2 regions of the Paraburkholderia sp. GAS82 genome follow, and region 1 is predicted to be linked to the other one. Evidence: predicted binding sites of a transcription regulator. Region 1 holds the regulator's gene; the other holds the start of a gene.

Region 1 (3,409 bases):
ATGAGCCAGCGCGACCGCCTAGTCTCCGACCAGATCGCCATGCTGTGCCGCGCCGGACAACCGGTGCAGCGCCTGCTGCTGCTGAACGCAACGTGCCATGGCGACACGCTTAACGAAGTCGTGCAGGCCTACCAGCGCGGGCCGGATCAACAACCGCTCGCCGGCTGCATCCTCACCAAGCTCGACGAGGCGACCAACCTGGGCGGCGTACTCGACACGGTGATCCGCTACAAGTTGCCGGTGCATTACGTCTCGACCGGGCAGAAGGTGCCCGAGAACCTGTACGTCGCAACCAAGAAATTCCTGATCAAAAGCGCTTTCTGCATTCCGCGCGACAGTTCGCCGTTCGTGCCACAGGACGACGATATTCCGGCCTTGCTTTCGGCGCTCTCAGCACGCTCGACGGCCGAACTGCACGAGGTCCGCTTTGGATAAGGTCGTCTCGGATCAGGCAGAAGGACTGCGGCGCCTGCTGGCCCGCAGCGGTTCAAGAGTGCTGGCGGTAACGGGCGGTTCGACCAGCGTCGGATGTACCACGACCGTCGTCAATCTGGCGGCGGCACTCGTGGAGCAGGGCAAGGATGTACTCGTGATCGACGAGTGCCTTGGCGATTACTCGGTGGGCGCCATGCTCGGCGGCGTACAGGGGGCGGCCAACTTCGCCGCCGTGGTACGCGGCGAGATATCGCTCGATGCCGCCGTGGCGCGTCATGCACTGGGCTTTTCAGTGCTGAGCGCCTCGCGCAGCAATCGCGAAGGCTACACGGCGGCGCAATTGAGTGTGGTGCTGGACGGTCCCGCGGACATCGTGCTGATCGATGCGCAACTCGACCGGCTCGGTCAGCTCTCTGCGCTGGCGATGCAGGCGCACGACCTGTTGATCGTCACGCGCGTCGCTGCGCAGGCGATTACCGATGCGTATGCCTGCATGAAGCGGCTGCATTACGCGCACGGCATCGGGCAGTTCAGGGTGCTGGTGAACCATGTGCATAGCGTCACCGACGCGCACACCGCTTTTGAAAACCTCGCGGGGGTGGCGGGGCGTTATCTGACTGTGTCGCTGGAAGGCGCGGGCTGTATCGCCGCCGACCCGCGCATGGCCCGGGCGCTCGAACTGTCGCGCTGCGTGGTCGACGCGTTTCCGTCGACCCCTGCTGCGCGGGATTATCGGCACCTCGCCGCCGAATTGCAGTACTGGCCAATGCGGCCAGCGATGTCGTCACGTCACCAATGGGTGGCGCCGGCGGCAGTAACAGCGGCGCAACACGCCGACCAACCGTCTGTGCAGCACGCCTGAAGGGCGGGGCGCGGACAAGGGGAGCACGATGTACAACGCTCAGGGAAAGATTTCCCAAGCCGAGGTTCTGACCAAATACGCACCGCTGGTGCGGCGGCTCGGCTTGCAGCTGGTGGCGAAGATGCCGGCGAGTGTCGATCTCGACGATCTGATTCAGGCCGGCATGATCGGCCTGCTCGATGCTGCGAGTCGCTACAAGGAAGACCAGGGCGCGCAGTTCGAAACGTATGCGAGCCAGCGGATCCGCGGCGCGATGCTCGACGAGTTGCGCAGCAACGACTGGCTGCCGCGCAGCCTGCGCCGCACCTCGCGCGAGGTGGAGACGGCCGTGCATCAGGTCGAACAGACACTCGGCCGTTCGGCGAGCGAGACGGAGATTGCCGGTCACCTCAAGATGCCGCTCGACGAGTATCAGGCGATGCTGCAGGACCTGCATGGCAGCCAGCTGATCTACTACGAAGACTTCGATCGCTCCGCCGACGATGAGCCGTTCCTCGACCGCTACTGCGTCGACCACTCGGACCCGCTCTCGGCACTGCTCGACGAAAGCCTGCGCTCGGCGCTGGTCGAAGCGATCGAGCGTCTGCCGGAACGCGAAAAGCTGTTGATGTCGCTCTACTACGAACGCGGCATGAATCTGCGCGAGATCGGTGCGGTGATGGAAGTTAGCGAATCGCGGGTTTGCCAGCTGCATAGCCAGGCGGTTGCACGGCTGCGCACGCGCCTGCGCGAGATGGCCTGGGCCAAGGCTGAAGCGGAGTAACACCACGGCGGCCGGCGGTTCACCGCCGTTACCCGCCGCTCATGATTCAAGCGCAATGAGCGCCGTCCCGATGTAAAGGGACGGCGCTTTTTTTGTGCTGAGAGGAAAGCAGGAAAAGTGCGGCAAGCGCAGGCGGCGGACAGGCGCCAAACGGCAGGCTGCGCTGAGTCGGTCTGAAAACGGTCAGACCGACTCAGCGAGCATTCAGGACAGACTGGATTGGAGTTCGATGAGCGGGGGAGCGTCCGGAATTACAGGCCGCCGAACCCTGGCACTCGTCCATCCGGCCCATACAGCGAGGGCTTTTTCGGACGCACCTGCAGCACCTCGAGGGCGCGCTGGTTGTATTCCATGCGGGTGCGGATCAGCACACCGTTGGTCTTGTTGGAGCGGCGTGCGCGCTCTACCGATTGCTGCAGCAACGACCACTGTTCGGCGAGCTTCGGGTCGCGTCCGGCGGCTAGCTCGATGCCGTTCCAGCCGGCCGGCAGACCCATTTCGGCGAGCTGCGCGTCGCGGATCTTCTCGAGCGAGGCCAGCTTGCCGACCAGTTCGGTTTTCTTTTCGACAACCGGCCGCAACATCTCGGCCGGTTCCACCTGGGTTAGCGCTTTCTGCTCGATAGCCAGAACAGAAGCGAATTCTTCGATGGTCGAGTACTCATCGATCACAGTGGCAAGCAGCGCGTCTTTCATCACAAGTCGCTCTCACGGCGCCCGCACAAAGCGTGCGGGCCGGGTTTCAAGGTGACGCCTCGCGGCGTCCAACCTCAATTGCCGGTCGCCGGGGCTCTCGTTTGCAACAAACTGCGCGTCGTGTCGAGCACGCCGTCAGCAATCTTGCCCGGATCGATCGTCAGCGTGCCGTTCTTGATGGCCTGCTTGATCGATTCGACGTGAGCGGTGTCGATGTCTGCCGAACCCGATGCCGCCAGGCTGCGCAGGCTGGACGACAGGCCCGACAGGCTCACATTCGCGTCGCCACCCGAGCCGGTGGCGGCTTGCGCGGCGGCTGCCGCGCTTTGGGCGGTCGAAGCCGCCGGGGCCGAGCTGTCCTGCTGGGTACGCGTTGCCGCGCTGCCCGTCAGACTGTCCGGCATGCTATTGGTGGTGGAATCGATTTTCACGATTGGCTTCCTGAACTATTTGATTCCTTTAACGGCATTCAAGAAACCAAACTTTAGCTCAATCGATGTATCCGTTTGTAACGGCCCCACCGGCCGCCTTCTTCCCCCAAAACCCTTTGAACGCCACTGTCACGGGCGCCATTTTCAGGTTCAGATCCCGGGTATCTACATCTGGATCTGGACCGTCGAACTGTCCTTCACGATGCCCATCAGGATCTGCCCG
Region 2 (3,409 bases), on a different contig from region 1:
GACAGGTCGGTGGACTCATCTTGCTGCGACGTCGAGATGCCGGTGAAGCGGTTCTGTGCTGCACCCAGCGTTGCCTGAATGTTGCTGATGGTAGCCAGTGCGTTGTCGACCGTTTCCATCGCCAGGTTGGCGCCTTGCGTCGTGCTGATGTTGATCGCCGAAACCGACGTCGGTGCGTTGTTGACGTTGACGCTGTACAGCAGCGTACCGGACGTTTGACCGCCGCCGACACCCGTACCCGAAGCCGTGCTGCCGAACGTGCTGGTCGGCGTGGTGGCGAACGAGATGCCCGTGCCGCTGGTGGTGAACAGGCCGGCCGTCGCACCCGTCGTCAACTGGTTGCCGTTCTGGTCGACGAACTCGATGCCGCCGTTGCCGTTTGCTTCGACCGTAACCGAGGTGATTGCGTTAGCCGTGCCAGCTGCAGCGTCAAGGCCCGTGTCCGGATCGACGTCAATGCCCGAAATCGTGCCGAACACCGTGCCAGCCGCCGTCGTCGACGACGAAGCAGCCGCAGCAGTCTGAATGCCGGTCATTTCGCCGGTCAGGCTCAGGCCGTTGGTTGCGGCGGCGCTGGTTGCCAGCGAAAGCGACTGAATACCGCTGCTCGACGTCGTGGTCACGAACAGGTTCGAAACAGCCGTGCTCGACAAAGCCTGGTTGTTCTGGTCCGTGAACGTGAAGCCGCCCGTGCCGTTCGACACCACGTTGATTTGCGTGATCGCGCCAGCAGCACCGCTGGTGTTTTCTGCGCCGGTCGAGGTCAGGTCGAGACCCGTGATCGTGCCGAGCGTGTTGCCGGCTTGCACGAAACCACCACCCAGCGAAGCAGCCGACACGCCTTGGCTCAGGTCGAGGGCAACAGTCTGGCCGACGTTGGAGCCGACTTGAACGTTGATCAGGCCAGCCGAACCGTTCAGCAGGTTGATACCGTTGTACGTCGTTTGCGAAGCCAGGCGGTTCACTTCAGCAACTTGCTGCGCCACTTCCTGTTGCAGGGCTGCCTGGTTGGTCGACGACAGCGAGCCACCTGCTGCCTCGTTGGCGAGCGAGCGGATCGTTTGCAGGCTTTGCGTGATCTGGCTCAAACCGGTCGAAGCCGTTTCCACCATCGACACGCCGTCGTTTGCATTCGACACGCCCTGGTTCAGGCCGTTGATTGCCGTTTGCAGCGTTGTGGAAATTGCCAGGCCAGCAGCGTCATCTGCCGCGCTGTTGATACGCTTACCCGACGAGAGGCGAGTGATAGCTTGCTGGAGCGCATCGCCCGAGCTGTTCAGGTTTTCCTGAGCCACCAGCGAGCTGATATTACTGTTAATGCTGAGCATGAAAATCTCCCAAGAGGCTGTTGCCCTAAAGTTACTGCCACGTTGACATGGGCGGTGCACTCGTTCATTGCTGGCCGCCTCTGAGCAGGATGTCGGCGTGAGAAAAAAAAACTTGAGGGACTTTGTTCAACTCGGACCTAATTGTCTTACCAGGAATTACGGTGCCGGACGGTCGAAAGCCGGTTTAAGCGGCCTGTTGGCAGGCTGTTGGCGCCGACGACGGAGGTTGAAAAGTCGGCGTATTCTTTTTCTTTCCAAATCGCATTCCCTGGAGAAATCATGCAAAGACGCAGGATTGGCAATTCGGAATTGCAGGTGGCGCCGGTCATGTTCGGCGGCAATGTATTTGGCTGGACCGCCGATGAGACGACCTCGTTCGCGATCCTCGATGCCTTCGTCGACGCCGGTCTGGACTTTATCGACACCGCCGACGTTTATTCCGCTTGGGTGCCCGGTAATCGGGGCGGGGAGTCCGAGACGATTCTCGGCAAGTGGTTTCGCCGCAGCGGCAAGCGCGACCAGATCGTGCTGGCTACCAAGGTGGGCAACCACCCGGAGCGCAAGGGTTTGAGCGCCGGCAACATCCAGGCGGCCGTTGAAGATTCGCTGCGCCGTCTGCAAACCGATTACATCGACGTGTATTTTTCGCATAAGGACGCGGCCGATACCCCGCTCGCCGAGACGCTGGGCGCCTATCAGCGCCTGATCGAGGCCGGCAAGGTGCGGGTGATCGGGGCGTCGAACTACAGCGGCGCGCGTATTCGCGAGGCGCTGGCGGTGTCGCGGCAGCACGGTCTGCCGGAATACCAGATTATTCAGCCCGAATATAATCTGTACGACCGCGAGGCTTATGAAACCGATCTCGAACCAGTCATTCTGGAAGAGCACCTCAGTGCGGTCGTGTATTACAGCCTTGCAAGTGGCTTTCTGTCGGGCAAGTACCGTTCGACCGCGGATCTGGCGAAAAGCGCGCGTGGCGGCGGCATCAAAAAGTATCTGAACGAACGCGGCACGCGCATCCTCGATGCGCTCGATACCGTGGCCGACCAGCACGGCACCACGCCCGCCACGGTGGCGCTGGCATGGCTGATCGCCCGTCCCAGCGTGACGGCGCCGATCGCCAGCGCGACTTCCGTGCAACAACTCGAGAGCCTTGCGGCGTCAGTCCACCTGATGCTGACCGGCTCGGACATGCGTCTGCTGGATGACGCAAGTGCCTGGCGGAATGGCTAAAATGGTGGTAGGCACGGTATTTTCCTGATATCATCGGGAGTGAATTGAGATCTTTGCCTGTTTCGTGGTGAACTCCCCACCTCTCTTTTCCGGCCTCCGTGGCCGCTTTGCCTTTCGTTTCGTTCATGGTTTCGTTTGCCTGTTATTGGCCATGTTGCGAAATGACCGGAGGCCGGCGCGTACGTGGCACACACCACTGCGCAATTACCCGTATCCAGCGATTTAGTTAGGAATTACATGACGACGATTCTTCTGAAGGAAAACGAGCCGTTCGAAGTGGCGATCCGCCGCTTTCGTCGCGCAATCGAAAAGAATGGCCTGATCGCAGAACTGCGTGAACGCCAATCGTACGAAAAGCCGACGACGGCTCGCAAGCGCAAGAAGGCCGCTGCTGTGAAGCGCCTGCACAAGCGCCTGCGTAGCCAGCAACTGCCGAAAAAGCTGCACTAAGCACGCTTTTCAAGCACAGCCGAACGGCGGTGTGAGCTTCGCAAGAAGCCACACCGCCGTTTTGTATTTGGGGGAGCAATTCCAGCGAGGCTTCCGAGGATGTTTCTGGGAAGCCTTATGGCGGCTCAGGCGGCGGTTTTCAGCTGCGCCGTGGACAAGCCGAACTGACGGGCAATCGAAACCAGCCGTTCCTGCCATTCCCACGTGCCGAATACGTCGTGCACGTTTTGTAGGCAACTTAGCAGGTCGATGGTGGCGGGGTCGAAGATATTGATATGGGCTCGCAGCAGCGCTTTCTTGAGTGCGGCCACTCCGACATCCATATAGGCAGGCACTTCGATCGGGGTTTTGCCGATATAGCGCACCGGAATGCCTTCCATTGCCGTCATATAGTCGCG

Evidence for each region. The regulator FliA, encoded in region 1, starts transcription of late flagellar genes. The targets are predictions, from matches to a motif close to CTAAAGTTTNNNNNNNNNNNGCCGNTA.
Region 2: a site for FliA is predicted at 1,419-1,445, ahead of P3T17_RS10420 (flagellin). Genes of this name have one in related genera too.

The regions. Positions count from the first base shown of each region.
Region 1 covers NZ_JBNDLX010000016.1:131,079-134,487, reverse strand. Annotated here, with positions in the region: gene flhF (flagellar biosynthesis protein FlhF) at 1-435, shown strand, start outside; gene P3T17_RS35705 (MinD/ParA family ATP-binding protein) at 428-1,297, shown strand; gene P3T17_RS35700 (RNA polymerase sigma factor FliA) at 1,326-2,060, shown strand; gene P3T17_RS35695 (flagella synthesis protein FlgN) at 2,312-2,755, opposite strand; gene flgM (flagellar biosynthesis anti-sigma factor FlgM) at 2,830-3,186, opposite strand; gene flgA (flagellar basal body P-ring formation chaperone FlgA) at 3,352-3,409, opposite strand, start outside.
Region 2 covers NZ_JBNDLX010000003.1:4,500-7,908, reverse strand. Annotated here, with positions in the region: gene P3T17_RS10420 (flagellin) at 1-1,328, opposite strand, end outside; gene P3T17_RS10415 (aldo/keto reductase) at 1,608-2,561, shown strand; gene rpsU (30S ribosomal protein S21) at 2,799-3,011, shown strand; gene P3T17_RS10405 (hypothetical protein) at 3,137-3,409, opposite strand, start outside.